DNA from 2 places in the Candidatus Njordibacter sp. Uisw_056 genome. Region 2 is predicted to be linked to the other one. Evidence: predicted binding sites of a transcription regulator. Region 2 holds the regulator's gene; the other holds the start of a gene.

Region 1 (16,008 bases), 1.4 Mb from region 2:
TTGGGTTTATCGCCTGTTTGCTTTTATCTTCGGCACTGGTCTTATCTGCAGTGTATATCACTCACAAACTGGCTCGCACAGCCTGATCTCCCTCACCTGTTTTAAATTTCACTTTTGTTAAAGTACTAGGGGGACATTTTGAGTGCCTTCTGATACGTCTGGCAATACCGAAGCCATAGCGTTGTGAAGTGCTTCTACACAGGGCCAATACGCACTGCCTGAACGTGCTAAAAAGCCTATTTCTCTGGCTTGCTTCGGTTCTGTAATAGGCATATAGATAATTTTATCATCCCCATGGCTGAGCCAAGCCTCCATACTAAGCTGCGGTACCAAGGTGGCGCCGTTACCGGCTGACACCATATACCTTAGGGTTTCTAAACTCGCTCCCCTAAAGGCTTGGGATTGGCTTTTTATTTGGCACAGTTGCTGGGCTTGATCAGCCAAGCAGTGCCCCTCTTTTAACAAAATTAAGTCTGCCCCAGCTAACTCTGTCCGAGTCACTTGGGTTTTTTGTGCCCATTCATGGTTATGACCCACACCCAACCAAAGCTGTTCCTGCCATAAGCTCAAGCTACGCAATCCTGGCTGCGGTTGTGGCAGCACCAAAATGCCAATATCAATGTTTCCACTTCTTAATTGGCGTAACAGTTCATGGGTTTCTAACTCGTGCAATTCAATATTGAGTTCAGGCAAAAGCATGTTTACGGTGGACCCCGTTTTTGCCATCAAATAGGGCGCAAGGGACGGAATAATGGCTAACCTTAAGCGCCCCGCAAGTGGTGTTTTTGAAGCTCTTGCTAACTCTTCCATCTCTTGGGCTTGCAACACCATGGCTCTTGCCCTCTGGGCAATCTCCAGGCCCACATGGGTGAAAATAACTTTTTTCGAGCCCCGCTCTATAAGTGTCACTCCCAGTTGGTGTTCTAGTTTTTTAAGCTGACCACTCAGCGTGGGTTGGCTCACATAACAGGCCGCTGCAGCTTTGCCAAAATGGCGTAATTCATCTAATGCAGTAAGGTAACTGAGGTCTTTAAGACTTAACATGTGATCGGAAATACCTATTAAAAAATATAATAATAACGATTATACAAATATTTGTAGATGCTGCACACTGTTTAGGTAGATTGCAATTGCGCAGCACGCTCTACTAAATACAGATTACTAAACAAAAGGAATAAAGCACATGAGCCATGGAGTTACAGTACCCCAAATCACTTTTAAGTACCGTGTACGCGACACCAGTATTGGTGGCGATAACCCATTTCGTTGGCAAGACATAACCAGCGATGAAATTTTCAGTAACAAAAAAGTTGTGGTGTTTTCCCTGCCGGGTGCATTCACACCCACCTGTAGCACTTTTCAAGTGCCTGGTTTTGAAGCAGCTTACGACGAGTTAAAACAACTGGGTGTGGATGAAGTCTATGTACTGTCTGTAAATGATACCTTTGTGATGCGCAAATGGATGCTAGACCAGGGCATTAAAAATATAAAATTCATTCCCGATGGTAACGGTGAATTTACTCGTCAGATGGGCATGCTGGTAGACAAGCACAACGTTGGTTTTGGCCAGCGCTCTTGGCGCTATGCCATGGTAGTGAATAATGGCGTGGTTGAGCATTGGTTAGAAGAACCTGGGCGTAAAGATAATAATGGTACTGATCCATTTTCGGTCAGCTCTGCCGAATCTGTGCTTGCAGCTATAAAAAGCTAGACAGATCAAATATCCCTCTCCTCTATAAATGCTTTATTTTTAATAGCATATAGGATGTAAGCGATGTATACTACGCCGCGTAATATCACTTGCATCCGCGTTATCTCGGCCATCCTTCAAAAGAAAGTGGCACGGTAAGGCACCAGCAGGTGCCGGGCATTGGCGTACCTTAATACGATTAAGTTGAGGCCAATGTATACCGAACAAAGGGCACGAGGCCCTTACATGAGCCTTCACTAAGATAAAAGGGCTAAAACCTCATCAATTGTCGTTGAAAAACTAGGCAACAGCTTGCTATTACCTGTGTTTTTCGCATCCATTGGATGGGTTTTATCTCATTTCATTATACTGCTACATATAACAGTCTCGTTCACTACTCCTATTTCATCTCGGTTTTTTTGTTACATCTGGGAGAGTGGCTTTGTTTACGCGCGGGCTTTGTGGGTATTGATATCCACCAAGTCATCAGATCACTTATTTTAGGATAAAACGATGACCACTTTTGCAGACTTGGCACTCTCTACGCCAGTACTTAATGCGATTACCCGCATTGGTTACGAACAACCGTCCCCTATTCAAGCCGCTGCTATTCCACATCTTTTGGAAGGCAGAGACATACTCGGTACTGCACAAACAGGCACAGGTAAAACTGCTGCTTTTGCACTACCTGCGCTCTCTAACATCGATTTAAAAATTGAAGCCCCACAGGTATTAGTGCTTGCACCAACACGAGAACTGGCTATTCAAGTTGCTGAAGCTTTCCAAAACTATGCCAGCGACATGCGCGGCTTCCACGTGCTGCCTATCTACGGTGGCAGCAGCATGAGCGGTCAATTACGTCAGCTCCAACGAGGTGTTCATGTTGTTGTTGGTACTCCTGGCCGAGTGATGGATCACCTGCGCCGTGGCACATTGAAGCTAGACAAACTCAAGACGGTTGTTTTAGACGAAGCTGACGAAATGCTCCGCATGGGCTTTATCGACGATGTGACTTGGATTTTGGACCACACGCCAAAAGAGCGCCAAGTCGCTCTGTTCTCTGCCACTATGCCTGCTGTAATTCGTAAGGTTGCCAATACCTACCTTAACAATCCAGAAGAAATTAAAATTGAAGCTAAAACAGCCACGGTAGACAGCGTTACTCAGCGCTATTGGAAAGCTGTTGGCACTAGTAAACTAGACGCAATGACTCGCATTTTAGAAGCGGAAGACTTTGATGGCGTAATCGTTTTTGTCCGCACTAAAACACTCACTGTAGAGCTTGCTGAAAAACTAGAAGCAAGAGGCCATCGTGCATCGCCCATTAATGGCGACATGTCTCAACAGTTGCGTGAACGTACTATTGAACATTTAAAGAGCAGCAAGATCGATATTGTTGTTGCTACCGATGTTGCTGCTCGTGGCATTGACGTGGCTCGCGTTAGTCATGTAATCAACTACGATATCCCATACGATACTGAAGCTTACGTTCACCGTATTGGCCGTACTGGCCGTGCCGGTCGTGCTGGCAACGCAATCTTGTTTGTGGCACCTCGCGAACGTAATATGTTGCGCTCTATCGAGAAGGCTACTCGCCAAGCCATCACTCCAATGGATTTACCTAGCCGCGAGCAAGTGAAAGAACGTCGCATAGACCAGTTTAAGGCCAGCATCGACACTGCCCTTGAGCAGCCTGATTTGAGCATCTACAGCGATCTAGTAGAAACGTTTATCAAAGAGCGGGAAGTTGCACCAGAGCAAGTCGCTGCTGCCCTAGCCTTTATGGCCCAGCAAGATCGCCCGCTTACAATGCCAGAAAATACCAAATCTGAGCGTCGCGATTCTCGTGACACCACACCTGGTTTTAATGAAGAAGAGCGCCCGCGGCGTAAAGAACGTAAGCAAGAAGAATTCAGTGGCGAATCTATTGCAATGGAACGCTTTCGTATAGAGGTGGGCCACGAACATCAAGTTAAGCCTGGTGATATTGTTGGCGCTATTGCTAACGAAGCAGACCTTAGTAGTGCTTATATTGGTCGTATTAGCTTATTTGATGACCACTCTACAGTAGACCTTCCTGCAGGCATGCCTGCAGAAATGCTCCAACTACTTAAAAAAGTACGTGTGCGCAGTCAGCCTTTGAACATTCAGTCTCAAGGCGCTGCTGACGACTTCACCCCTGGCGCCAAAACGCCTAGGCCTAAGCGCGGTAACGATCGTCCAAATCAGCGCAAGGACCCTCGTAGCGAAAATGGCACAAACCGTCGCCCAGCCCGCCGCTGATAACCCCGTATAGCTAGTAAAAAGGGCGCCCTAGAGGCGCCTTTTTTTTACCTTTTATCTGTTATTATGTTGGTCCTTAACTGCATGGAATTATGGCAACCTGTACAAAATGTGATAAACCTCTTTTAGATAATTCACTTAAACTAGATGATGCCAGTGTAATGGGGATTTTTAAATGTTCAAATGGTCACCATAAAATTAAATCCCTATGCGTTGTCACTAGGGCATGGCTTACAGATATTAGGGTAGATCACTAGCTGACGAATATTTTTTAACACATCCACTTAATCTATTAAGCATTAAAATCATGTTGAATAAAGACGAAGTAAACAGTTTTAAACGTGATGGCGCCGTTCTAATTAAAGGTAAGTATAGTAAAGAGTGGATAGATAAGTTAAGAAGAGGTATCGATGAGAATATAAGCAGCCCTAGCCCAAGATTTGTCAGGCATACTAAAAACGAAAATGCTCCTGGCTATTTTGAAGATTTTTGGACCTGGGACTTGTATAAAGACTTTAAAGACTTTGTTTTTAATTCACCAACAGCGCAAATAGCATCTGAACTCTTAGATGCAAAACAAGTTAATTTAGTCATGGATAATTGGTTTTTTAGAGAAGCTGGATCAAAATCTGGCGCACCTTTTCATCATGATATCTCCTATTTTGATTTTGAGGGCTCGATGTGTGTTTTATGGCTGCCACTTACGCCTGTGACAAAAAAAGAGGGTATTGCTTGGATTAAAGGTTCTCATTTGTGGAATAAACTTTATATGCGAACTCGATTTCAAGAAGGGCACCCAATCGATGGTAAGGCGGGCGAGGTGAATGGGAAAACATACGATATAACCCCAAATATTCTTCAAAATAAAGATGACTATGAGTTCTTACAGTGGGACCTTGCACTGGGCGACTGTGTATTTTTTGATATGCGAACACTGCACGGAAGCCTAAATCAAGTCACCCCCAAAAAAGATGTCCACAGATATACCCTAAGAATGGCAAAGGAAGGCTCTATAGTTCAGTATCGGGGTGATTGGGCTCAAGATGAAAGAGCTATCATGGAGGCTAATGGCTATGCAAATGGCGACCACATAGCTGGGAAAATGTTCCCAACTTTATATAGCCGTTAACCGGCTACTCAGGTTATTAACACTTTAAAACCACTTTTCATAATAACGAAATAAATACTGCCCCGATAAATTCGTCATTGGCTGTGGTCCTAATTCGTTAAAACCTAACTTTTCTAATACTCTACCTGAAGCAGGATTATCTATACGGTGCGCTGCAACTAAACGCTTCATAGCGTATTCTTTTTTAGCTAAGGCTAGCATTAACTCACCGGCTTGCTCACAAAAACCCTTATTCCAATAGGGCACACCCACCCAATAACCTAGGTTTCCACTGCTGTTTAGTCCCCTAGAAATCTGGTCAATGCTGATGGCGCCGACACATTGCTTCGTCTTTAAGCAAACTATGGCTCGGATGATGGCAGTGCCAGATCGATGCTGTGGGCCATGAGATGTTATCCAAGTCTGTGCACCATTTTTAGCATAGGGATAAGGGATATTACCCGCTTTACGAGATACTCTAGCGTCACTTAGTAGCGTTTGTACTTGTGCACTGTCGGTCGACCTAAAAGGCCTTATGGCCACACTAACGTTTTGCATTATTAACAGCATAAACATGCTTTAAAAGTCTAGGAAGTGTTATTTTTACTTTACCCATGTAGGCAAAGCAACATAAAATTGTAGGCTAAATAACTTTTATAGTAGGACCCTCTATGGCCACCATTAGTGTTGATCTAGATACCATTCAAACCACCACCGCAAAAGCCCTAGAAGTTCATGGTGCAAAACCATGGATTGCTGATTCTGTGGCGCATGCTGTGCGTATTGCCGAAGCTCATGGTAACAAGATTTGTGGGCTTTTTTATCTACAAAGCTATTGTAGCCAACTAGTGGTAGGGCGGGTGAAGGGTGACGTTGAGCCAGAAGTACACCAGCCAAAACCTGCCAGTGTAGTGGTGGACGCAAAGTTAGGTTTTGCTCAGGCGGCTTTTTCTCGCGGTTTGAACACCGCCCTTGCGGCTGCAAAAACCAATGGTGTGGCCACGTTAGCCATCTGCCATTCCCACACTTGCACCTCTATGGGTTACTTTACAGAACAGATTGCTCGCGCTGGGTACATTGCTATTGGCATGACTAATGCCAAATCTTGTGTCTCCCCTCCTGGTGGCACTAAAGCTGTTCTAGGCACTAACCCCATCGCCATGTCTGTGCCCGATGGCAAAGGTGGCCTAGCCATGCAGTTTGATCAATCTACCAGCGCTATCGCTCTTGGAAAGATTAACATGGCCGCCACTGCAGGTGAGAAAATCCCATTAGGTTGGGGGGTAGATAGTGAAGGGCAAGCCACACAAGACCCCAATGCCGTGCTCAGCGGTGGCTCTTTAGTCTCTTCTGGAGGTTATAAAGGGTATGGATTTGGCCTTATGGCAGAGATCCTTGCTGCTGCTTTTACAGGTGGCAGCACGAGTACTCAGTTAGAACCACTCAAGGCTACACAAGGCAAGCCTCACGACTTGGGGCAGTGCTATATTATTATTGATCCTACTAATGTTTCTGGAGACCTATTTTGGGACAAACTTAACCTTATCTCAGAAGCCATCACTAGCCAACCTGGTGCACGGCTTCCTGGGTCCCAGAAGGTCCTACCTAGCGCTGTCGACCTAGATGAAAAAGTATGGCTTAGCGTACTAGAGCTCGCAAAGGCTTAAACTAAAATACTGCGGGGGCTATTTGTGTCAGTAAAGCCCCAGTGGATGGGTGTATAAAGCTTAGCTTCCAGGCATGCAGTTGCAAACGATCAGCCTGTTTTAGTGCGTCTTGATGCGCATAAAACTCACAACCACTAATAGGGTGCCCAAGCTCTGCCATGTGTACTCTGAGCTGGTGAGACCGCCCTGTAACAGGCTTCAAAAGCACCTTAGTTTGAAACGTTACAGGGTTTCTTTCAAGCACTTCAAAACGGGTTAAGGAGGGCTTACCTAATTCATAGTGTACGATCTGCTTAGGCCTGTTGGGCCAGTCACAGCACAACGGCAAGTTAATTTCGCCTTTGTCATCTTGTAGCACACCATACACCCACGCTAGATACTGTTTTTCAGTTTTTCGTTCCTGAAACTGGCGGCTTAAGCATGATAAGTTCGCCTTACCACGGGCCAAAAGCATCACACCAGAAGTGTCCATATCTAAACGATGGACTATGTGTGCGTTGGGGTATTGTTGCTGAACCCGAGTAATTAAACAGTCCTTATTCAGCACATTTTTACCTGGTACAGATAGTAAACCACTGGGTTTATCAACCACTAGAATGTCATCGTCTACATAAATAATAGTGACCTGTTGTTCACAAAATGGAACAATAAAATCAATCATTATTAGGTTTAGCTCGGTATCCAGACGTTTCTAAGGTGACCGCTTTTGACTTGAAGTAATATACGCTAAGCCCTATGCCAACGACGACTACATAGCTCCAAAACCACCAACGACTGTGGCCGTTCAGTTGTACCAGACTGGAAATTAACCCCCCAGAAAAGCCTAAGGTTAAGTACAATAGCCATTGTTTCGATGTGGGTGCAGCGCTTCTTGGCAAAATATAAAAAGTACCACACTGCGGACAACCATAGGCTTTATTAGGGTCTCTATAATCATCACACAACTGATTACGTGACGTAATTTTAAAACCACATTCTTGGCATTTATTCGCCATTTTCGACCCTCGCAGTAATACTAAATCCTTGACGTTGGGGCAGCCCATCTGTTATTTCATAATAGTCAGCCTTTGCTTCCACATAAATGTGCTCCACCAATTGCAACCCACTAGGCTGATCTAGAGTGCCAGCAAAGATTGAAATTGTGGGTAATTCAGTGTTGTCCCAGAATAAATTTCCACCACATTCTAGGCAAAACCCACGACGAACTCTAAGCGAAGAAGAAAACCATTTGAGTCCACGCTCTTTTAGTAGCTCAAAGTCTTTGCGATTCACAGAAGTAGCAGCCACATGGTGACCACTCGTTTTTTGACATTGGCCACAGTGGCAGGCCACTACAGGGCGCAATGAACCCATGATTCGATATTTAACTGCACCACATAGGCAGCTTCCTGTAGCATTAATTGTCATTGTTAAACATTTTCTCTATATACCTCAGGAAACCAATTTAAAGGCATTTTATCACCATCACTTTGAACTAATCCCTCAAAAGGTGGTGAAGTTGGGCCTCCTCGATTCACATAACGCACGTCATCACCCATAAAGCGGGTGGAAAAGGCACGCCGGCGACTAGTTGATGAGTTACCAGGTGCACCATGTACTGTTTTAAAGTTAAACAACACACAGTCACCTAACTCTAGCTCTGGTATCAAAATATTTTGCCTAGCATCAATCACAGGCATGTCCATGTAGTCAGCATCATTGCTGTACCAAGGCTCATTAGTAGACCAACGCGTAGGTCTCACTAGTTTTGGCCAGCGGTGAGAGCCTAATACTAGCTGTAATGTATTCTCCTTAGTCACTGGGTCAAGAGGGATCCAATAACTCGCCGTCTGCTCGCCAGACACACAGTAATATGGCATGTCCTGATGCCAAGGTGTCACTTTGGCCGTACCGGGCTCCTTTAGTAAAATATGCTCATGGAACACTTGGACCTGCTTTGATTGAGTGGCTTCAGCAGCAATTTCTGCTGCCGGAGACTCAACAATCCAACGTTTAAAATCTTCAATACGCTGCCAATTACAATAATCTTCAAAAAAACGTCCAGTATCACCTTTAGCCACATTTTCCCGCCCATGCTCACTAGGTTCAGATAGCACTTTATCAAAACCTGTTCTTAGACTACTGATCCAATCTTTAAACACGCCTTTAATAACGATAGCGCCATCACGCTCGTAATCCTTGATTTTTGATTCACTCAAATACATTACACAATCCCTTATTGGCTCGTGAGGTTACAGCTTACAAGCGCTTCAATTAGCGCCTTGAGTTGGGGTATAACTTGGTTACACTTGCTATTATCTAGTGCATAACTGCCGCTATCTTGCATATAAGTGGTTTGCGATAATTCTAGCTGAAAGGCATGCACATGATCATGAGGCTGGCCATTGCTGCGGGTAATATAACCACCTTTAAAGCGCCCATTACTTACTTGGGTGTAAGCTGAGCCAGACAGGGCTCGCTCAGCCGCTTGAAGTAGCTTCGGAGAACATGACGCACCACCATTAGTACCCATATTAAAATCTGGCAAGGTGCCTTCAAAAAACATAGGCACTTGTGCTCGAATAGAATGAGCATCAAATAAAATGGCATAGCCAAATTTTTGTTTAATGCGTGTCAATGCCGCAGCCAACTGCAGATGATAAGGCCGCCAAATATTTTCGATACAGGCTTGTTGATGGGCTTTATCTGCAACTGCGCCAGGTTTGAACATAGACTTTTCGTTGAACAAAATATGAGGAAATAAGCCTGTGGTTTTACCCGCATAAAGTGGTTTATCATCTTCTGGGCGATTAAGGTCAATGACGTACCGTGAATAATTAGCCTTAATCACACCCACCCCCATGGCCTCTAAAAAGTCATACAGTTGTGGAATGTGCCAATCTGTATCGGGTAAGGCCAAGGCTTCTGGTATTAAGGTGCTCGCCACTTCAGGCGTAAGCTGCAAACCAGAGTGGGGCATGCTCACTAATAGTGGAGAGTGCCCCTGAACAAAATCATAAGGTACAGAAAAAGTCATAGTACTAAACCTGTGATATGTATCGCCAAACTGGTCCAAAAGGTTAACCCTACCAAGCTGGCTAAGGTTTGCAAAGTAATGATATCAGCCATGAGTTTGGCGTTACCACCCATCTGTTGGATAAAGGGGTAAGCCGATACGGCGGCCGGCAAAGCCCCAAAAACCACCACACAAACGGTCACCAAAGGGCTTAGATTAAACCACCATGCGCCCCCTAAAAACAAGGCTGGAAACACTAAGAGCTTAGCACTAAGGGCAGCAATTAAGGGTAGCCAGCTACCCCTTAAGGAACTCATCTTCAAACTGGCGCCCACACTGAGCAATAACAAAGGTAAGGCAGCACGACTCACCATGTCCATCGATTGATCCAATATAGTAGGGATAGAAATGGCGAGTATATTAAGAAAAAGACCGATAGCTACGCCGATGAGCATTGGATTACGCAATAGTCCTTTGAGCATTAAAGCGGGCAAGGGTTGGTTTTTTTTACTCACTAGCAAACTCACAGAGAGCACCGAGAGAATATTAGTAGAGGGCAACAGCACAGCAATAATTAAGGCCCCAAGCTCCTGACCGGGCAGGCCAAATATATCCACCAACACCGCAAAACCAATAAACCCATTATGGCGTACACCACCTTGGGTAATCGATGAGGTGGAGGCTCCATCTAGACCCAGTAACCGAGACACCACCACACAATAAATTAAAATTAATATCAGCGCCACAGTAAAGATAGTGAACAAAGGTAAAACCAAAGCTGGATCAATGGTGGCGTTAGCCAAAGTTCGCACAATCAACACCGGGAATAACACCCAGTAGGATAACTTTGAAATACCTTGCCAAAAACTGGCGTCTACAAGAAGTTTTTTAGACAGGCCGTAGCCTAATAGCATCACCAGCAAAATGGAGCTGACAACTGGAAAAATGGCGTTCATTAAATAAACCAATACAACAAGTACATAGCGCCATCATACCAGTAAGCACTAGGTGATCTGACAATTTTTTACCCTATTAAGGCGGTCTTATTTAACCTAGGTAAAACATAGGGTGCTCCTGGTTAATCGCAAACCTTGCTCACCTACATGAGGCATGGCCTTATCTAGCGTCTTAATAACACCCTATGAGTTACTTGCTGCTAGAGATAAGCCATATTAACCTAACTGCTTTAAACGCTCATCATGTTGGTTCAATAGCTCACCTACACCCCAATTATTATCTTTTTGCACACGCATAATACCTATTAAGTTTTTATCCCGAATGCGCTCTAACTCTCTAATGGAGTGATGCCCAGACTGTGCATCTGATTGCTCTGCAATGGTTGCAATGAGTTCGTCTGTAAGTTCCGGCACATCCATGAGCTTGGTCCATGGCCACTCTAAACAAGGTCCAAATTGCGCAATAAAATGCGCCATACCCGCTTCACCACCAGCAATACGATAGGTTTCAAACAAACCCATTTGTGCCCACCGTAACCCAAAGCCATAGCGAATTGCATCATCTATTTCTGAGGTAGTGGCAATACCGTCTTTGATCATCCACAACCCTTCACGCCATACTGCCTCTAAAAAGCGATCGGCAATGTGGGCATCAATTTCTTTGCGCACATGCAAAGGCTTCATGCCTACACTGGTTAATAACGCCTTGGCTTGTTCAATAATGCCTAAACCATTGGCTGGGCTAGGCACTAATTCTACTAAAGGTAACAAGTACACGGGGTTGAACGGATGGGCCACCATAATTTGTTCTGGTCTTAGGGCATTTTCTTGCAATTGTGAAGGTTTAAAGCCAGAAGTGGAGGAGCCAATAATAGCTGATTCAGTGCAAGCAGCCTGCACTTGAGCAAATACCATGTGCTTAATATCTAATCGTTCTGGCACACTTTCTTGAATCCAATCAGCGTTAGCGACTGCTGCTTCCAAACTATCACAAAGGATAAGTTTACCTTCCCTGGGCATAGCCACATCGGCTAGTTGAGGCAAAGCAGCACGAGCATTATCTAGTACTGCATCTAATTTACGCTGAGCATCAGCTGCAGGGTCATAAACATTAACATCCCAACCATGTAACAAAAACCTTGCTACCCAACCACCACCAATAACACCACCACCGATACAAGCGGCTGTTTTATAGCTCTTATTTACCATATCAATCATGCCAAAGGTGCCCGTTTTTCTACTTTAATCAACTCACGCACCTGAGCTGGAGTCATTAATGTGGTACCCATGTTAGTGGCGATGGTTGCGGCACGCTCTACTAGCTGCGCGTTAGTCGCCAATACACCTTTTTCTAACCAAATGTTGTCTTCTAAACCAACACGAATATGACCTCCGGCCAATACGGTAGCGGCTACATAATTCATTTGGTTACGACCAATAGCAAAGGCTGACATCACCCAGTCTTTAGGTACATTGTTAACCATAGCCATAAAGGTATTGAGGTCATCCGGCGCACCCCACGGAATACCCATACACAGTTGTACCATTACCGGTTCAGTAATTAAACCTTCCTCAACCAGCTTTTTAGCTAACCATAAATGGCCCGTATCAAAGGCTTCAATTTCAATGCGAGCACCCATAGCTGTCATCTTTCCTGCCATAGCCCGCAACATGCCTGGAGTATTAGTCATGACGTAATCAGCTTCAGCAAAGTTCATGGTGCCACAATCTAAGGTGCAGATTTCTGGTTGGCACTGACGCACATGTTCTACACGCTCGCTGGCTCCGACCATATCTGTACTAGATTGGTGCAGAGGCAGTGGGTTCTCAGCATCACCAAACACTATATCACCACCCATGCCCGCGGTAAGGTTAAGGACTACATCCACTTCTGAAGCACGAATACGTTCCGTGAGTTCTTTATACAAATCTAAGCGGCGGCTTGGGATCCCCGTTTTGGGATCACGCACGTGGCAATGCACCACTGCGGCGCCAGCCTTAGCTGCATCAATAGCACTATTAGCAATTTGTTCAGGGCTACGTGGCACATGGTGAGAGCGGTCTTGAGAACTACCAGACCCTGTCACAGCACAGGTAATAAATACATTTTGGCTAGCTTGTAATGGCACGGCTGAGGTCCTCTATTAATTACGTTAATTGTATGGCGCAATAATGGCATTGCCTATGGGGATTTAATTGACATTTTAGGAGCAATTATTATTCAATACCGAACAAACTATCATCTTGTTGTTATTTTTTTGTTAGCACAAGTGGTGGGCTAGCCTAGGTTTACTGCATGAGGATGAGATCAACACTAGCTTCATAAACTTACCACCAAGGCCTTTGATATTTTGGCAGTCTTTGCTCATGCTAGCTTGAGGGCTGCAGCTGATACTTTGACGAAGCTAACTTAGTTTTTTCCTTGACCTGAGCCAAAAATATGTCAGAATACTGTATATATATACAGTATTTGTGAATTTTACCATGGCTCTCTTACAACTCGAAAAAGAGCGTTTGGTCTGGCGAGCTCGGCAATTAACCGGCCCAGATCATCGCCGTCAAAGTAGTTTTTATCCTACTTTAGATGCCCACTTACAAGGAGGCTGGCCCCAGACAGGGCTAGTGGAATTGGCCTATGGCTCTGCAGGTATTGGTGAGTTACGTTTGTTATTTCCCTTATTAGCACAAACTGAATCACGCTTACAGGTGTGGATAAATCCACCAGCAGAGCTAAATGGACAAGCTTTAGCGCAACATGGCATTGACCTAAGCCAAACGTTATTAATACGCTGCCAAAACCCACAACAAGCCCTTTGGAGTGCCGAACAAAGCCTTAATAGCGGTTGCTGTAGCCACCTTATTCTCTGGGCACCTGGATTAACTGCGCCCCAAGCTAAACGCCTACAGGTGTCTGCCAAAGGCAATCAAGCCCTGATGTTTTGGTTACACCCTCAAGCCGAACCTAGCACGAGCGCTTTACCAATTAGTGCGCGTCTGTCTCTTGCCCCCCTAGCCACAGGGCTACGCCTAAAAATCCATAAGTACCAAGGCCAATGGCCACAAAGCTTTTGCCAAGTAGATATGCATGAGCTTTGGCCATCTTTAGCGATACCTACCCATTTACCCACTCACCATGGCCCTGCACCGTCAAGCAACATTGCGGCACTGCCATTTAAACCACGGTGACCTATGCAGTGGCTTTATTTATACTTTCCAAACCTTCAACTAGACAGCCTGTTACATCAACAGGCCTATAACCAAGCCTGCGTTTTGGTTGATAAAAACGAGGTGGTACAAACTAACTCAGAAGCACGCCAACTAGGAATAAAAATAGGCACAGGATTAGGCCAAGCTGCACTTTTATCTGCTCAACTTAAAGTAATTGCCTACGAACCTAAACAAGAACAGCGCCTACTGGCTCAACTTGCTCAGCGTTTGTATCAGACCAGCGCCACTTTGTATCTTGACCCTCCCCAAGGGTTATTATTACAAACCAGTGATATGCTACGGTTGTATGAGGGCCTAGCCCCTTATTGGCAGCAGCTGCAGCAACCGCTTATGGAACGTGGCTTGCACTACCATTATGCAAGCGCTCACAGCCCCCTAGCTGCGCAGGTTTTGGCCCGCGCAGGCAATGATCGTTTACTAACGCACCAAGGTGAAGCCACAGGGTTACTGCATCAGTTGCCCATTCACAGCGCAGGCCTTAACTATAAACTTTGTCTACAGTTAGAGCGCCTTGGGCTTAATACTCTTGGCCAAGCTCAAGCGTTACCACGGTCAGCACTAGGCCAGCGCTTAGGCCAAACTCTAGTGACTTATTTACAACAACTAGAAGACAGCAGTGCGCCTAGCAGGCCTAGATACCAACCCCCTGAACACTTTCGCCAGCGTTTAGAGTTACTCTACGAAATTGAACACAGCACAGCATTACGTTTTCCATTAAAACGATTATTAAGTGATCTGGAAGCCTTTTTAGCGCCTCGCCAACTACAAGCTGCTGGGCTGATTTTAGGCCTAGAGTACCTAGAACACACTTCAGAAAGAGTCTACATAGGCTGTAGCGATGGCGAATATCGGGCAGAGTCTTGGTTAGGTTTATCCATGCTGAGGTTAGAACAGTTACAACTTCAAGCACCTATTATTGCTATTAGCCTTAAAACTAAAGGACAAATGCCATGGGCACCCTTGTCAGCACAATTATTTGAGCCTTTAGGGGGCAAACTTACAGCTGGACAGCTTATTAGCCGCTTACAAAATAAACTCGGAGACCATGCCGTACAACAAGTGTATTTGCGAGATGATCATCGCCCCGAACGAAGCTTCTATCAAGGTGCGCCCCAAAGTAGTTACCAGGCACATCAGGCTACAACATATTTACGCCCAAGCTTATTATTCACCCTGCCACAGGCCTTAAATCATAAGCCTGATCAGCAGTGGTGTATTTTATCTGGCCCTGAACGCATCCAAAGTGGCTGGTGGGATAACGTGAGCATTTGCCGTGACTACTTCATCGCACGCAACCCAACTGGACAGGTGTGTTGGTTATTTCGCACTCCCAGAGAAGAGTGGTTTTTACATGGCTACTTTTCATGAGTAGCAAACCTGTTGTCGATTATGCTGAGCTACATTGTTTAAGCAATTTTAGCTTTTTGCGGGCGGCTTCCCACCCCCAAGAGTTAATCCAGCAAGCAGATGCTTTAGGTTATAAAGCCCTTGCGCTTACAGACGAATGTTCAGTAGCAGGGGTTGTTCGAGCCTATCAGCATAAAAAAGAACATAATTTAAATATTAAGCTCATTATTGGTAGTGAGTTTTTACTTAATCCACACCAATCTGAGGCTCAAGAGAGCTTAATAGTACTCGCAAGAAATCGCTTAGGATATGCTCAATTATGTCAGCTGATCAGCCTTTCTAGGCAACGTTGTGAAAAAGGTAAATACCAAGTTTTTGAAAATGATTTTGACAATCTTAGTGAGTGCTTACTTATATGGAACCCCCATCCAAGCAGTAAAAGTTTATTAGGAGAAAAATTAAGTAGCCAATATAAAGACCACTTATGGATAGGCTGTCACCGGCGTTTAAGTGCCCTAGATCAGCGCCTACAAACCCATTGCCAAACCATGGCCAAGGCTTATGATTTGCCCATAGTAGCTCTTGGTCAAGTAATTATGCATAGCCCAGATCGGCAAATGCTACACGACACCCTGACAGCCATTCGTATTGGTATGCCTGTACATGCCTGTGGTTACGCTCTTCAGGCCAACCGTGAACATAGCCTACGATCGTTGGATAAAATCGCCAAACTG
Region 2 (16,008 bases):
CCTTACCAGTATTGGTGAAGATTTAAATCGTCCAGGTTTAAAGGACACGCCTAAGCGGGCAGCTAAAGCCTTTAAATTCCTCAATAATGGCTACGATAAAAATGTTGACGAAGTCATTAACGGTGCACTATTTCCATCAGACAATGAAGAGATGGTGATTGTTAAGGACATAGAGCTGTACTCTTTGTGCGAGCATCACCTTTTACCGTTTATTGGCAAGTGTCATGTGGCTTATTTGCCTTCAGGTAAAGTGCTAGGTCTGTCAAAAGTAGCTCGTATTGTAGATATGTTTGCTCGTCGTTTACAGATTCAAGAAAATATGACTAAACAAATTGCCGATACTATTATGGAAGTTACTCAGGCTAAGGGAGTTGGTGTGGTCATTGAAGCACAACACATGTGTATGATGATGCGCGGAGTGCAGAAACAAAATGCAAGTATGAAAACCTCTGTTCTGCTGGGGAAGTTGCGCGAAGATGCACGCACTCGTGCAGAGTTTTTGACATTAATTAAGTCTTAATTAACTTTTTATTACCATGCAGTGCCTCAAGTGCTGCATGTCGACCAATCTCTATCATTTCTTTGGCTCGATAGAGTTCAAAGAAATTGCAGGCGTTGCGATCTATATTGATCTCAATGTCTGGTTCATAGCCTGCCATTTTGTATTTCGCCATGGTCGCCTGCATGGTTTCAAAACACTGGTTTAGCATTTCCATCTTATTCCAATGCAAATGGCTGCGCTGACTTTTTGAGGCGTTTACGCCAGATAATATCGAGTCGTCGCCGTATTTTGCACTATTTAATATTGACTTCTGCCCAGGTCGAAAGTTTTCTACGTTAGTATTTAAATTAACTGAAATAATTAAATCAGCTTGATCTGGCACTACAGGCATAATGGGCACAGGATTAAGTAACCCTCCATCTACCAAGAAGCGACCTTTTTCTGTGACCGGCATAATCATCCCAGGCACTGCAACACTCGCTCTTATTGCATCCATTATATGACCAGACTGAAACCACACCTCCTGCTGCTTAACTAAGTCTGTAGCCACAGCAGTATAGGGTATGGGCAGGTCTTCAATCAGCTGGTCTCCTACAAATTCTTCAAGGATAGCGTAGGCTTTTTCGCCACGGATTGCTCCCATGGACAGCAAAGACATATCAACTAAACGGAACACATCAAACCTTGATAAGCCTGACACCCACTCAGTAAAAGCAGGCAACTTACCCGCTGCATACATGCCTCCCACTACAGCACCCATAGAACATCCAGACACACTAATAATATCAAAGCCCTGTTCTTCTAATATTTGAATTACGCCAATATGGGCGTTGCCTCTGGCGCCACCACTACCCAAAACTAGTGCAACTGTAGGCATGTTTATTATCCTATGAAGTGTTACATTGGTAAGCCAATGTATAATTTAGACATCCTTAGATTAGTTGGTGTATCAATGGAGACAACGGGTTTAATTTATAGCTCACTCAAATTAAATCTGGCCATACTGCATTAGACTTATACCAAACAACTTATTACTTAAATTTCACGATAAGTTCAGCCATTAGCTTAGCTTTTAATCATTTAAAGAGGAAGTGTGAAAACACGTTTCAAATAATAACACTTACTATCACTCGCTATAGTGTCGTGATCTTTCATTTTGCAACACAAAAAAGAAAGGTTGCTCCATCCCTTTGCGATCCATAATTCCAAGGACGGTATTACTATCAACCTGACGAAATACGTCGTTGATCGGTTTATGATCATAGATCATAGTTGCAGTAACTTTGCCACGATAGCTGGTCATTCTCAGTCGGGCCCGAGAGCGTTGGGTTGTGAACAAGGGTATAAAGTACTGCATTAGGCGTCCCAAAAAAGGTGCCTTCAAAATAGGCATAACATCAAGCGCACTCAAAGGGATCAAGGCAGGGTTCACACTTACTTTGCTACCGCGCCTGTTGGTGAACACCAAAGGATGCACATGCTCAGCACTTTCAAATGTCTTCCCGTACCAATGGTAAACTTCCAACACCCCGTCGAGCAAGTGGCCAGTGGGAAAGCTTGCCCCTTTCCAGTTCCCAAGCATAAAGTCAATATTGACAGAATTGAGGCTGTCAAATAGCGCTAGCGCCTCGTGTGTCGTTGCACTACCCGCAGCAATGAAGTCAGAAAATGAATCTAAATTGGATTTCTTATCCATATTGGACCTTTTATTTGTTTTGCGTTAAAACACCGATCCCTTAATCATTTCTAGGTGTAAATAAACTTTTTTGTTGCCCCGCTCAGTGCTGTAAAGTGCATAGTAGTTCTGCCCCTTTAAAGTGTCTTGCTTTAGAGCAGCATAAGACTGCTGACTATCTAGGCCGTAGAGACGTGATTGATGAAACACCTGATTTGCCCATTGGTTACTAGACCCACAAGAGCGTCCGTGGCATTGATACAGCACTTCTACATTAGTTGTTTTGAGTTGCGCTAAAGCTTTTTCATGAACCATTTTAGCGCTTAACCCTGGCATCATTTCCCAGGTGTAACTACTAAGCTGGCCAGCCAAAGACAAGTTATATTCAGCTCCAATTACGCCATTAACCTTGCGCATCGCGCTAGTGGGTAGCGTGTAGTATGGTGCATTTATCTGTGTCTGATGAATCAAAAAACTGTTTTGAGTCACATCCAAATTCACCTCTGCTTGAGCGATTAAAGACACACAAAAGCAACTTATGAAGATGCTGGCATTGCTTGTTAAACGAGAAAATATAGCCATATTAATTACCTTTATGGATGGAATAAATTGGTCAATCGAAGACACCCTGCAGCCGCAACCTCACCTTCCAGCAAGGCTATAGAAGCTGGCCGCATAGGCTCTCCCATGTGATGATTCCCATGGCAAAAATGGCCAATCAAACCACTAACTAATGGCTGGTGAGTGATCAGAACAATGCCTTCATGATGTTGTTGCAGCAAGAAACTTTGCACTTGATCGATCTCTCCGTGAGGAGTGATACAGTCCAGTGTTTGTAGATTTAATAGGTGCTTTTTATAAGCATAGTTCTGTAACAACAAAGATGCCGTCTGTTGTGCCCTCATATAAGGGCTAACCCACAGGCTAGTATATTCATGCCAAGGTATGGTTTGCTGTTGGCTTTGCTGTATGACTGAATCGCTGCCCCTTTGGGTAAGCCGCCTTTGAGCGTCAGAGGGAGCATTGAAGCTGGCCTCACCATGGCGCATTAGGAGCAGTTTCATTAGTCCTGGGCCTGTGGTAAATCCTTTGCCTCCGGCCAGTCATTAAATGGAAAAGGCTTGCTTTCAGTTTGGTAAGACAAAAACCGGTAGCTTTGAAGGATGAAACGCCCTGTGCTATTACTAAATTCAAGTATCGTATGCTGGCTAGATTCATTAAAAAGACGATAAAAAAACTGAGCAACAACTAACAGCACTAATATATACGCTGCAATTTTTACCAACACCAAGGTTAACAACATAAAGACTAGGCGAAGCCAAAAAGCTTCTGATTTCAGGTTATTTTTTAATGCTTGCATAGTATTTGCTCCTTTAACTTCCATGTACTTAACATAGGGTCAATTCAGACACATTTCAAGTGATTAACTGCGTTTTAGTACAAACTCAACATCTGAATTTTGATCACGATCCATTAGTGCTTTCGCTACAGTAGAGGCATCTTCACCCTCATAAACCAACGCATAAAGGCCATCAACTAAGGGCATATTCACCTGTAATTGATCAGCTTTTTCCTTCACCAAGGCAAGGGTATTTACACCTTCAGCCACCTCTCCTAGCTCGGCTACAGCCTGGTCTAAACCTTTTCCTTGGCCTAACGCATAACCTACCCGGTAATTTCTACTCAAGGGAGACATACAGGTAACGATTAGGTCCCCAACCCCAGCTAGACCCAAAAATGTCATTGGATTAGCGCCCATATGCACTGCTAGGCGGCTCATTTCAGCTAAACTGCGGGTTAATAACATGCTACGGGTATTTTCACCCATACCCAAAGCTGCACTCAGGCCGGCAGCAATGGCATAGATATTTTTGAGTGCACCACCCAACTCTGTGCCATAGCGATCATTGCTCGCATACACTCGAAAGAAGTGGCACTGTAATATGTCCTGCACTTGACGACGCAGCCCTTCATGATCACTAGCAATCACAGTACCCGTTAACTGTTTAGCAGCCACTTCTTTTGCTAAGTTCGGGCCACTGATCACACCCACAGGGTTGTTAGGAAAATAGACTTCAAGCACCTGACTCATTAATAAAAAAGTATCAGGCTCAATACCCTTTGCTGTCGTAACTAGGTATTGCTGTGGGTTTATAAAGCCTTTAGCTTGCTCCAAAACCCCTCTAAAGGCTTTACTGGGCACGGAAAATAAAACGGTGTCTGCATCACTAATACAGGCACTAAGATCAGTCATTATTTCGAGGTTCTGGTGTAATTCTAGCCCGGGCACATAGCGAGAGTTAATCCGTGTATTACGCATTTCTTGGGCCAACATTTCGTCACGTAGCCACAGCCTAACAGGAAATCCATTGTGAGCGACAATGTTGGCTAATACAGTGCCAAAGCTGCCGCCACCAATGACTGCAACTGCGGGTTTAAAGTTCATTGCGACACCTATTAAACTAACAGTTCGCTAGGTGTCGGTTCGCAGTCTAAACGTTTTCCCAGCATCTGTTCTAGGTCAGGCATTATGAAGGCATCATCTTCTGAGGCAAAGCTAATTGAAATCCCAGAAGCTCCTGCTCGGCCAGTGCGTCCTATACGGTGCACATAGTCTTCTATTTCTTCTGGCAGATCATAGTTAAAAACATGAGTTACACCATCCACATGGATGCCTCGGCCTGCTACATCCGTAGCGACTAAAATAGGTGTATCGCCACTGCGGAAGCGCTCTAGGGTTTTAACCCGTTTGACTTGCGCAACTTCACCCGACAAAAGGGCACTTTTAATGCCGTCTTTTTGCAACTTTTCAGCTAAATCACGGGTAATATGACGCCGGTTAGCAAATACAATCGCACGCTCTACGCCCATTGTTTTTAAGCAATTTAGCAACACTTTATATTTATCAGCGCGGGCTACAGAAAAGAAACGCTGCTCTACAGTGGCAGAAGCTAGGTCGTCAGACTCAATTTCCACATGCACAGGCTCAAAAGTCCATTGTTCTGCCAAGCGTAATATCTGTTCGCTAAAAGTAGCACTAAATAACAAAGTTTGGCGATCTTCTTTTTTTGGTGTTTGACGAATAATAGCCCGCACATCTGGGATAAAGCCCATACTCAACATCCGATCAGCTTCATCCAAGACGATCACTTCCACTTCACGCAGATTGACATGCCCTCGGCGACAAAAATCTAACAACCGACCCGGTGTAGCCACCATGATGTCAGTATGCTGCTTTTGTAGTTGCTTTTGCTGTACTTCAAAATCCATGCCACCAACAAGTTGCTGAACGTTGACATCGCAAAAACGTGTAAGGTCCTCAGCGTCACTGGCTATTTGCATTACCAACTCTCGGGTGGGAGCAACAATAAGCGCTCTTGGAGTACCTAATCGACGAGGACCTTCTATGGGAAAATCTAAAAAGTCAGTAATAATACTGAGTAAAAATGCAGCTGTTTTTCCTGAGCCAGTCTGTGCTTTCCCGGTAATATCTTTTCCAGCCAGAGATTCAGGCAAGGTTAATGCCTGTATTGGGCTACAGTATTCATATCCCAACGCCGCAATACCCTGCATCACTTGGTCGGGCAAATCTAAATCATGAAAGCGGGTTTTGCCCTCCTCCTGTGGGACGATAAAATCGTCCAGCGACCAGTTTAAACCAGAGGCTTTTGAATCATTTGATTTCAAGGTGATTTTCCATTGAGAGGCGAGCATGCCTCGTTAAGATAAACTTCAACGAGGCAGTATAGAGAGTTTGAGACCATTACACAAAACACCTTTAATTAGCCTTAATCGTTCATTAACTAAACTGCCGATGATAAGGCGGTAACGCCTGCAAAAGCTGTTGGCCATAGCGTTTACTTAAGATACGTTTGTCCAAAATAGTAATGCGGCCTTTATCTTCTTCTTTGCGCAGCAAACGACCTGTGGCTTGCACTAGCCTAACACTTGCTTCTGGCACCGATAGTTCAGCAAAACTATTACCACCAGACTTCTCGATCCACTCAGCAAGAGCTGATGGCACGGGGCGGTCTGGCACCGTAAATGGTAGCCGTGTTATTACTACGTGAGTTAGGTAATTGCCAGGTAGATCGATACCTTCAGCAAAACTGGCCAGGCCAAACAAAATACTGCCCTCTCCTTCATCGATACGTTGTTTGTGTTGGTCCAATAGACGTTGCTTAGAAGATTCACCTTGCTGCAAAATTAAATCCTGCCATAGACCGTCCATACCCTCAAAAACCAACTGCATTACACGCCGTGAAGTAAACAACACTAAGCTGGCTTCAGCCTGATTTAACTGAGCTTTAAGCCCTACAATCAAATGATCCACAAACACGCCCTCTGGCCCTGGCTCAATCGCCTCTTTGGGGACACAGATCTGTGATTTAGAGAAATCAAAGGGGCTGGCAACAGCCAGCATCGTGCTACTAGGGTTTAAACCAGCATGGGTTATAATGCGGTCAAAGCGGCCCAAAGCAGTGAGGGTAGCGGATGTTAACAAGGCTCCATAACATCGTTGCCATAAGTTTTTTTGCAGCAGTTCAGCCGCCATTATAGGACTTGCTGACATCTCTAAATCCACACGCTCTGGTGTTTGCCAATACTGTAGCCACCGTGCCATGGGCACTTCACCCTCTTGGTCAACTTTAGCATAGGCTTGCCATAAACTTAGCTGTTGCTCAGCGTTTTGTTGTAATACCCCAAAGGCTGCAAGGTAGTTCTCCGCTTGGTCTTTAGGCAAACCGTTTTGATCACCTTTAACGACATCGTCCATCAACGCGTGTAAGGCGCCTAAGTCTCTTGCTAAGCGGGCACTACTGAGGCCCATATCATGACTAATTTGTACTAGCTCGGTTGGCACTATGCCTTGTGAAAAACGATAATTTTCTTGCTGCTGGTAACCATCCTGGGGCCTAAATGCCGACTGGTCTAAGAATTGCTCAACGCTAATGAGTTGCTGCTCAAGCCCTTGCAGATGGTCCTTTACCTGCCCACTGAGTTGAGCACCTTTACCACCCCCCTGCCATTCTTTTAAAAACTTTTTTAAGCCCGAGCGCGTTTGCCCGTACCAGCGACTAAGTTGGCGAATACCTTGCTGATGGGTGAACTGTTTTAGGGTTTTATCCGCTAAATGATGACCTTCATCAAAGATATAAATAGTGTCTTCTGGTGCTGGCAAAATAGCACCCCCTCCTAAAGCTAGATCTGCTAAAACCAAGTCATGATTAGTAACAATGCAATCAGACTGTTCTAAACCATCTCTAGCTTTAAAAAATGGGCACTGACTAAAATGGCTACAACGGCGGTTAGTGCAACCTTTGTGATCTGTCGTAATTGGCCGCCAATGATCCTCTGCCAAGGAGTCTTTCCAGGCATCACGGTCGCCATCCCATTGATTACTGCCAAGTTGCACTACCATATCTTTATACAAAGTTTGTTGTTGCGCATCTAGCTTTAGGGCTAACTCATCCTCAAACAGCGCCTGGGTTGGGTCAATAGCGGCATTTTGTGATAAGGCTTGGTCTAACCTAGATACACACAGGTATCTTCGCCGGCCTTTTGCTAATTGAAAATCAAAATCATAACCACCATGTTTTTTAAGGGCCGGCAGATCTTTTTGTACAATTTGTTCTTGTAGGGCGATAGTTGCTGTTGAAATAACTAATTTTTTGTCTAAAGCTTTAGCTATAGGCAGACAGGCCACCATATAGGCTAGGGTTTTTCCCGTACCTGTACCCGCTTCTACCAAGCACACCGGATTATCATCTCGGCGATGGCCATCAGCATCCATATCGATTGCCAAAAAATGATTAGCCACAGTCGCTATCATTTGTTTTTGACCCCATCGAGGTTTCAGGTCTAGCTGCTTAATAAGCTGACGGTAAAGTTGTTGTATATCTTGTTTTACAGAAACAGAATCAGACACGGAAGAAGCTCTTTGTTAGCATCGAATAATCGGTCATCAGGGTACACCATTTTAGCCTTAAAAGCTGACAGAAAAACCGCTAGGGAAAATAAAACTTGCCAGCGTCAATATTACTGGTATTATATACAGTAACTGTACAAACAACCAGCATATCTAGTATGTGTTAGAGGACGTAATATGATTAAGTTGACCCCACGCCAAGATCAAGTACTCGACTGTATTCGCAACTACATTAATGATACAGGTTACCCACCGACTCGGGCAGAAATTGCTAAAGAACTGGGTTTCAAGTCACCTAATGCTGCAGAAGAACATATAAAAGCCCTAGCCCGTAAAGGTGCAATTGAGATCATTCCGGGTGCTTCTCGAGGTATACGAGTGCCCGATATGCATGAAGTAGACCTTGGACTGCCCATTATTGGCATGGTAGCCGCTGGTAGCCCACTGCTAGCGCAAGAACACATCAGCGACTATTGCGCAATTCCAGAAAATCTATTTTATCCGAAGGCAGACTACTTACTTAAAGTGAGTGGAATGTCGATGAAAGACATCGGTATTTATGATGGCGATTTATTAGCCGTGCATAAAACAGATCAAGCCAGAAATGGACAAGTTGTAGTGGCACGCCTAAACGATGAGGTTACTGTTAAACGTTTTCAACGCAATGGTAACCACGTGCAACTGATTGCAGAAAATCCAGATTTTTCACCCATAGAAGTAGACCTTACGCACCAACACTTAAGCATTGAAGGATTAAGTGTCGGTGTCATACGCCGTGGTAACTAAACCAGAAGGAGAGCCAAAATGATGCGACAACAGCAGCAAAAAACTGAGACTAACATCGAGGGAATTTTAGCAGAACATCAGCTAGATCTCTGGGCTCAAGAAGAACATACACCTGCACAAGATCTTAGTAGCATCACAGAAATCATTATGCGCGGTGAGGCCTGGAACAATGTGCAGACATTGCTACCATTACTTGCACAACTCAGCCATGACCAACGTTGGTTAGCTTGGGTTGCACCGCCTAGGTTATTGCCTAAAGCCCAACTAAGGGCTGCTGGGTTTGACTTGGATAAAATCATCTTATTAAAACCTGATTCCCACCACGACACCATGAGCCTAGCCAAGCAAGCGTTAAAGAGTGGCACTTGCCACACTGTTATTAGTTGGTTTGGCTCCCTTGCTGAAAACCAACTTAACGATTTAGCTCAGGCTGCAGAGCTTGGTAACAGCCGGGCTTTTTTAATTAGGCACCAGTAAATAACATCTAGAGAATTAGTTGTGTCTCAAAGAACCTTGTTAGTAAATTATGGGTGATTTGTGCATCAGCACTGCCAGCAAGCTCGCGTATGGAGTGCATTGCAAACGTGGGCACTCCCAAGTCTAATGTGCGCACACCGAGCTGAGCCGCAGTAATAGGCCCTATGGTGCTGCCACAGCTCATGTCGCTGCGCACCACAAAGGTTTGGATAGGCAATCCGATTTGGGCAGCCAGCTCTTTTACCATTGCACTAGTCACTGCATTCGTAGCATAGCGCTGGTTTGCGTTGACTTTAATTACTGGCCCTTGATTTAACTTAGGCCCGTGCTGGTCATCATGTTTATTAGTAAAGTTGGGATGGACCCCATGTGCATTGTCAGCCGAAATAAAAGTGGATGCATCTAACACTTGATGCAGTAGTTCAGCCGTTGGGTAGATGCGCTGCAGCACAGACATTAAAAAACTACCCTGAGCCCCCTCGGCTGACTGACTGCCGACCTCTTCATGATCATTACAGATCAATAACATACCCTGATCAGTTTCAGCATCTAGCATGGCTGTTAACCCTATGTAACAGCTTAATAAGTTATCTAATCTTGCCGCTGCTAGAAACTCCAGCTTTAGTCCCACTAAAGCTGGGGCCTGAACGTCATAGAAACTTAACTCATAATCAATCACCTGCTCCACAGACTGCCCATTAGCGTTTAACTCGTGCTCCAGCAGTGAGCGTAGATTAAAATCATCACCCAAGGCCTGTCCGAGTAACACAGGCAGATCTGTTTGTGGGTTCACAGTATGGCCTTTGTTAGCCTCACGGTCTAAATGTATGGCTAGACTTGGAATACATGCCACTGGGCGCTTAAAATCTATCAGGTGGCTCACTAGGCAACCCTTGGCATCACGACAAACCACTCTGCCAGCTAAAGACAGATCGCGGTCAAACCATGGATGTAACAATGCCCCGCCATATACCTCCACACCCAACTGGTGATAGCCTTTACATCTTATTTCTGGGTTAGGCTTTACCTTTAAACACGGGCTATCTGTATGAGCACCCACCATGTGTAGCCGCTGCAGAGCATTGTCTTTAGGTAACTGAAAAGCCACAATAGTTGAATCATTACGAGTAATAAAATAACGCCCTCCAGCTTTTAAATGCCAAGTGTTCGCCACTTTGAGCTGGTAATAACCAGCAGCACTTAATTGGCTGGCCATTGAAGCAACAGCATGAAAGGGTGTTGGTGAGTCACTAATAAAACTCATCAGTCCACTGAGATAGGCTTGTTTTGGCATGGTTTTGCTTGTTCCTTCGTTACAAAGGGCTAATATTGCCACATTCTGGGCTGCAAACGTAACGATTCTGTAAAGCATTGGCTAAATTAGCTTCAATTCGCTCTAGACGTTTGAAAAGCTCACTAAAATCAAGCTAGTATAGGGTCAATGAGATTTCGTTGTTAAACCCCATTGGCTTACTAAAGGTCTTCATACTATTTATGACTCCTGATACTTTTTTGACTGCTTTGTACATCCCTTTCACAGCTGCTTATTGGCGCCAAACCTTCCCTAAGGTGGTATTTTTAGTAAGCCTTATAGTGGTGCCGTTTGCCATAGCACAAACTAGCCCAACTGAAACACCAGTGCAGATTAAGTTCACTGAGAAACAGGGTTTGTTGGCCCAAGAAATTATTGAGTTATTAGGTCGTCAGCACTATTCCCCTAGGGAAGTTAACGACCAGTTTGCCACTGATGTGTTTACCAGGTATTTAACGCTTCTCGACCCTCAACACATTTACTTTAGCAAAGCTGACTTAGCACCATTTAATTACCTTAATAGTGAACTTGACGACCTTTTATTAAAAGGTGATTTGGTTGCTATGGGCCAGCTGTACAATTTATTACAACAAAGACGCCTAGCATTCATAGACTACAGCTTGACCTTATTATCCAGTGAAGGCCCTATGTTTAACTTTGAACTGCTTGAAAACATCAGCACAACACCGTTTGATGATCCTCGCTTAGAAAATTTGGCAGCTATTAGAGACATTTGGCGCAAACAACTGAAAAACGAGTTTATAAACGGCCAATTAGATAGTGAAACGGCTGATCAAATTAAGCAACGGTTGCTAAAGCGCTATACCACGATGCGCAAACGTGTAGTTCAAGTGGAACTTCGAGACGCCTATGAAGCGGTGAGTAACAGTATTACCACAGTTACAGACCCGCACACCTCATACCTTTCGCCACGCAAAGTGGAAGACTTTAATATCGACATGAGCTTATCTTTGGAAGGCATTGGAGCTGTGCTGCAGCGGGATGATGAGTTCACTAAGGTAGTTCGTTTAGTGGCTGGCGGTCCAGCTGATAAAGCTGGCGACTTGCAGGCCTCAGATTACATCGTTGGTGTAGCGCAAGATGGCGAAGCGATGCAGGAAATACTAGGGTGGCGCTTAGATGATGTTGTTGACCAAATAAGAGGGCCAAAAGGCTCACTTATTAATTTGCAGATTATTCCAGGTGGCGACTTGCAGCAAACCAAAAAAACGATTCAAATTCGCCGCAACAAAGTTGAGCTAGATGATCAAGCCGCTAAGAAGTCAGTGATTGAGTTACCGACTAAGGAGGGCACCCGCAAATTTGGTATAATTACCTTACCAACTTTTTATATGGACTTTGCTGCTGCAAAGCAAGGTGACCCCAACTATCGTAGCTCTACTCGGGACGTATATGAACTTATCCAAGAGCTAAATGAGGAATCTGTTAGTGGCATTATTGTTGACTTGCGCAACAATGGTGGTGGTTCGTTGCGAGAGGCGAATCAACTCACTGGGCTGTTTATTGAGACCGGCACCACAGTTCAGGTTCGCTATGCCAATGGAGTGATCGAAAAACAGATAGACCGTAACCCATTTTTGGCCTACACCGGCCCCCTAGTGGTTCTAGTTAATCGCTACAGTGCCTCTGCTTCAGAAATTTTTGCAGCAGCAATGCAAGATTACAAACGGGCTTTAATTGTTGGCAGCCAGACCTATGGTAAAGGCACGGTGCAAACATTTGGTGATCTCACTAGCGGCCAGATCAAGTTCACCCAAGCAAAATTTTATCGAGTTTCTGGAGCGAGTACCCAACACAAAGGTGTGATCCCAGACATCACTTTGCCCAGTTTGAATGACCCAACGAAAGTCGGTGAAAGCACACAAGACCATGCTCTCCAGTGGGATCAAGTTAAGGCTGTTGATCACAAAACGTACTTTGCATTTGAACGAATTATTCCACAGCTGCAGGCGCAGCAAGAGCAACGCAACCAACAAAGCCCAGATTGGCAATACACCCTAGCCGTTGTTGAACATCAACGTAATAGACCAGAACAAATTAGCCTTAACTTGAGTCAGCGTCAGCAGTACTGGCAAGACCAGCAAAATTGGTATTTGAGCCGTATTAACCAATTACGCCTTGGCCAAAAGTTAGACCCAGTAACGGACGTTGAAGATCATCAATTTAATTATGATAACGCCCAAAGCGATCCCAGTTTATTAGCAGCGGCTGGAGTCATTGCTGATTGGATTGATATGGTGCGCTAAGCCATGCCTAAACTACCTTATCTTGCCGCAACTGGGCAATGCGTTTGGGTGATATGCCTAATTGGGCTAGTACATCGGCTGTGTCTTGGCCAGCCCTTGGCACAGAGTTGAGTAACCCTTGGTTATGATCCATTTTTGGTGCTGGTGCGGGCTGGGTGACGCCATCTAGCTTAATAAAATTGTTGCGGGCTCTATGATGTGGGTGTTGTGTGGCTTCTGTAAAATTAAGTACTGGTGCAAAGCACACGTCAGTTCCTTCCAATTGGCCGCACCAATAGTGTCGAGTTTGACTGGCAAACTTTTGACTTAAAGCAACCCGTGCCTGGGGCCAACTTTGCTCCTGCCACTGATGTTCAAAACAGCCCGTTTGGGTTAAACCCAAACGGGCCAATAACAGGCCATAGAACTTGGGTTCTAAGGCACAGATATTAATGTAATGACCATCTGAACATACATAACTATCATTCCACGGAGCAGCACCATCGGTCCAACTAGTACCTACTTGGTCAGCAGAGTGAGATGAATTATGAATCATCCATAGTAGGCTAGAAGCATAAACACAGCCGTCTGTTATGGCAGCATCTATTACCTGCCCTTTGCCAGAGCTTTGCGCTTGCCAAAATGCACACATCACGCCCCATAAAAGCATCATGGTGCCACCGCCTACATCTCCGACTAAAGTTAATGGCACTGTAGGCTTTTGATTAGGCCTTGCGCCAGCGTGCATTGCACCAGTAAGCGCTACAAAATTAGGATCATGACCCGCCGATTGCGCTAACGGCCCTGTTTGCCCCCAGCCCGTCAAACGACCATAGATTAGTTTTGGGTTAAGCGCTTCGCAAACCTCTGGTCCCAGCCCTAGCTTCTCCATGACCCCTGGCCTAAAGCCTTCAATCAAAATCGCCGAGCGGGCAATTAATTCTAGAGCTAGCTCTACTCCCTCAGTTTGTTTGAGGTCTAGTTGGATGGAGCGTTTACCACGATGATAAAAGCCATCAGCAGTTTTTTCTGGCGCAAAGTTTGCCGCATTGAGGTTCTTTACTTTGCGCCCAACAACAATAACATCTGCACCCATATCAGCAAACATCATGCCTGCCAAAGGACATGGTCCAATGCCTTCAAATTCTATTACGGTAAGACCTGATAAGGGTTTTTTGTGCATTAGGTACTCCCGCTAAAATTTTAATAATGGGCAATTAGTACTGACAAATATGCTACTACACAATTACCATACATTAAATTAATTCCATCATTGGCTCACTGAGTGCCGACAACTGTTCCCTTAATTCTAAAATATGCTCTCCCCAATAACGCTCAGTGTTAAACCATGGAAAACTATGGGGAAAGGCTGGATCTTCCCAACGTCGGGCCAACCATGCAGCGTAATACAGCATCCGTAAGGTTCGAAGCGGTTCTATCAACGCCAGTTCTTGAGGCTTAAAGTCATAGAACTCATTGTAACCTTCGACAATTTCAGACAATTGAACCCTCTGACGGTCACGATCACCTGACAACAACATCCATATGTCCTGAACAGCCGGAGCCATCCGTGAGTCATCAAAATCAACAATATTAGGAGCATCATCGCGCCACAACAAATTACCACCGTGGCAGTCTCCATGAACGCGAATGTAGTTCACACTATCGGTTTGCGAAAAAGCAGTATCTATGCGACTTAATAAGTCTGCCGTTAAACTGTCATATGCTGCTTTTAAAGATTTAGGTATAAAGTGCTCACTGACAAAAGCCACACTGTCGTGACCAAAGGTTTGAGGGTTTATAGAAGGCCTATGCTGGTAGGGTTCTACCGCACCAAGGGCGTGTATACGCCCTAATAATCTGCCCATGGTGTAGAGATTATCAAGGTCATCTAATTCGGGTCCATGGCCCCCTTTGCGCTCAAACAAAGCGAATTGAAAATCTTCATAGTGCAATAAACTTAAACCTTGTGGATTGACCAAAGGTGGCACTACGGGTAACTCATAGTCTGCTAGAGCAATACTAAATCTATGCTCCTCTAATATTTGATCTGAAGACCACCGCTTTGGCCGATAGAATTTGGCAATTACAGGCACATCTTGATCTTCAAGGCCAACTTGGTAGACACGGTTTTCGTAACTATTAAGTGCCGATATTCGCCCATCACACACATAGCCTTGGCTTTCAACTGCATCCATGATGTAGCTAGGGGTTAATATTGAAAACGGGTGAGTTTCTTGGGTCATAGTAGCCATGAGTGAGTCATTCAGTGCCACAGTATATCCTAAGACTGGGGCGTCTTGATTCAACGTTTAAGTTATATTTTTGCAATATCAATAACTGGTAAAAACCTTTGTATAATCTAGGATTAGCTCCGTATAATAGTAAATTTTTCGTGCCCATTAAATAAGGCAAGCGCTAATGACCTCTACCAATGCTCTGCAGTTCCCAATTAGTGAGGCCCCTCCTATGGGCCAGCCTCTTGCTGTTGCCAAGGGTGTTTATTGGTTACGGATGCCATTGCCTTTCTCTTTGAATCATATTAATTTGTGGTTATTGGAAGACGATGTTGGCTGGACCATAGTAGATACAGGAATCAACACCTCCGCTTGTAAGGAGTTATGGCAGCAAGTGTTTGATAACCACCTTAACAATAAGCCCGTGCATCAACTTGTTGTCACACATTTGCACCCAGACCATGTTGGTTTAGCCGGTTGGATCTGCGAAACTTGGGGTTTAGAGTTATACATGTCCCGCACAGACTACATGGCCTGTCGTGTATTGATGTCTGACACGGGCAAGCCAGCACCCACAGCTGCTATCAGTTTTTATCAACGAGCTGGCGTCAGTAATGAACAGCTGGCGTCTTACAAAGCCAAGTTCGGTGGTTATGGTAAAGGCATTTACCCCATGCCTGAAAGCTATGTGCGCATCCAAGATGGTGAATCGCTCAGCATGGCTGGCCAGAAGTGGAACATTATCGTAGGCCGTGGCCATGCACCAGAACATGTTTGCCTAATGTGCCCAGCATTAAATGTTTTTATTGCTGGTGACCAATTGCTGCCCTCTATTTCTTCCAAT

What was found. Region 2 encodes LexA, which represses DNA repair genes until DNA is damaged. Its sites were predicted from a motif close to CTGTNTNNNNANACAG; they were not measured.
Region 1: a site for LexA is predicted at 13,151-13,166, ahead of imuA (translesion DNA synthesis-associated protein ImuA). Genes of this name have one in related genera too.

What each region holds. Positions count from the first base shown of each region.
Region 1 covers NZ_CP159830.1:2,727,246-2,743,253, forward strand. The annotation lists gene arsJ (organoarsenical effux MFS transporter ArsJ) at 1-86, shown strand, start outside; gene ABXT60_RS13060 (LysR substrate-binding domain-containing protein) at 118-1,044, opposite strand; gene ABXT60_RS13065 (peroxiredoxin) at 1,184-1,711, shown strand; gene ABXT60_RS13070 (DEAD/DEAH box helicase) at 2,204-3,973, shown strand; gene ABXT60_RS13075 (phytanoyl-CoA dioxygenase family protein) at 4,281-5,102, shown strand; gene ABXT60_RS13080 (GNAT family N-acetyltransferase) at 5,127-5,651, opposite strand; gene ABXT60_RS13085 (Ldh family oxidoreductase) at 5,753-6,748, shown strand; gene ABXT60_RS13090 (pseudouridine synthase) at 6,750-7,409, opposite strand; gene ABXT60_RS13095 (hypothetical protein) at 7,402-7,743, opposite strand; gene ABXT60_RS13100 (GFA family protein) at 7,733-8,155, opposite strand; gene ABXT60_RS13105 (phytanoyl-CoA dioxygenase family protein) at 8,158-8,952, opposite strand; gene hutG (N-formylglutamate deformylase) at 8,964-9,764, opposite strand; gene ABXT60_RS13115 (AEC family transporter) at 9,761-10,699, opposite strand; gene ABXT60_RS13120 (3-hydroxyacyl-CoA dehydrogenase NAD-binding domain-containing protein) at 10,916-11,908, opposite strand; gene ABXT60_RS13125 (3-keto-5-aminohexanoate cleavage protein) at 11,914-12,828, opposite strand; gene imuA (translesion DNA synthesis-associated protein ImuA) at 13,184-13,885, shown strand; gene ABXT60_RS13135 (Y-family DNA polymerase) at 13,889-15,295, shown strand; gene ABXT60_RS13140 (error-prone DNA polymerase) at 15,292-16,008, shown strand, end outside.
Region 2 covers NZ_CP159830.1:1,132,113-1,148,120, reverse strand. The annotation lists gene folE (GTP cyclohydrolase I FolE) at 1-520, shown strand, start outside; gene ABXT60_RS05630 (patatin-like phospholipase family protein) at 510-1,379, opposite strand; gene ABXT60_RS05625 (DUF4334 domain-containing protein) at 1,629-2,198, opposite strand; gene ABXT60_RS05620 (DUF4892 domain-containing protein) at 2,223-2,759, opposite strand; gene sixA (phosphohistidine phosphatase SixA) at 2,771-3,241, opposite strand; gene ABXT60_RS05610 (DUF4389 domain-containing protein) at 3,241-3,537, opposite strand; gene ABXT60_RS05605 (NAD(P)H-dependent glycerol-3-phosphate dehydrogenase) at 3,601-4,623, opposite strand; gene ABXT60_RS05600 (DEAD/DEAH box helicase) at 4,635-5,864, opposite strand; gene dinG (ATP-dependent DNA helicase DinG) at 5,977-8,106, opposite strand; gene lexA (transcriptional repressor LexA) at 8,284-8,892, shown strand; gene ABXT60_RS05585 (cell division inhibitor SulA) at 8,911-9,369, shown strand; gene ABXT60_RS05580 (M18 family aminopeptidase) at 9,377-10,663, opposite strand; gene ABXT60_RS05575 (carboxy terminal-processing peptidase) at 10,864-12,948, shown strand; gene ABXT60_RS05570 (CaiB/BaiF CoA transferase family protein) at 12,956-14,110, opposite strand; gene ABXT60_RS05565 (serine/threonine protein kinase) at 14,184-15,182, opposite strand; gene ABXT60_RS05560 (MBL fold metallo-hydrolase) at 15,349-16,008, shown strand, end outside.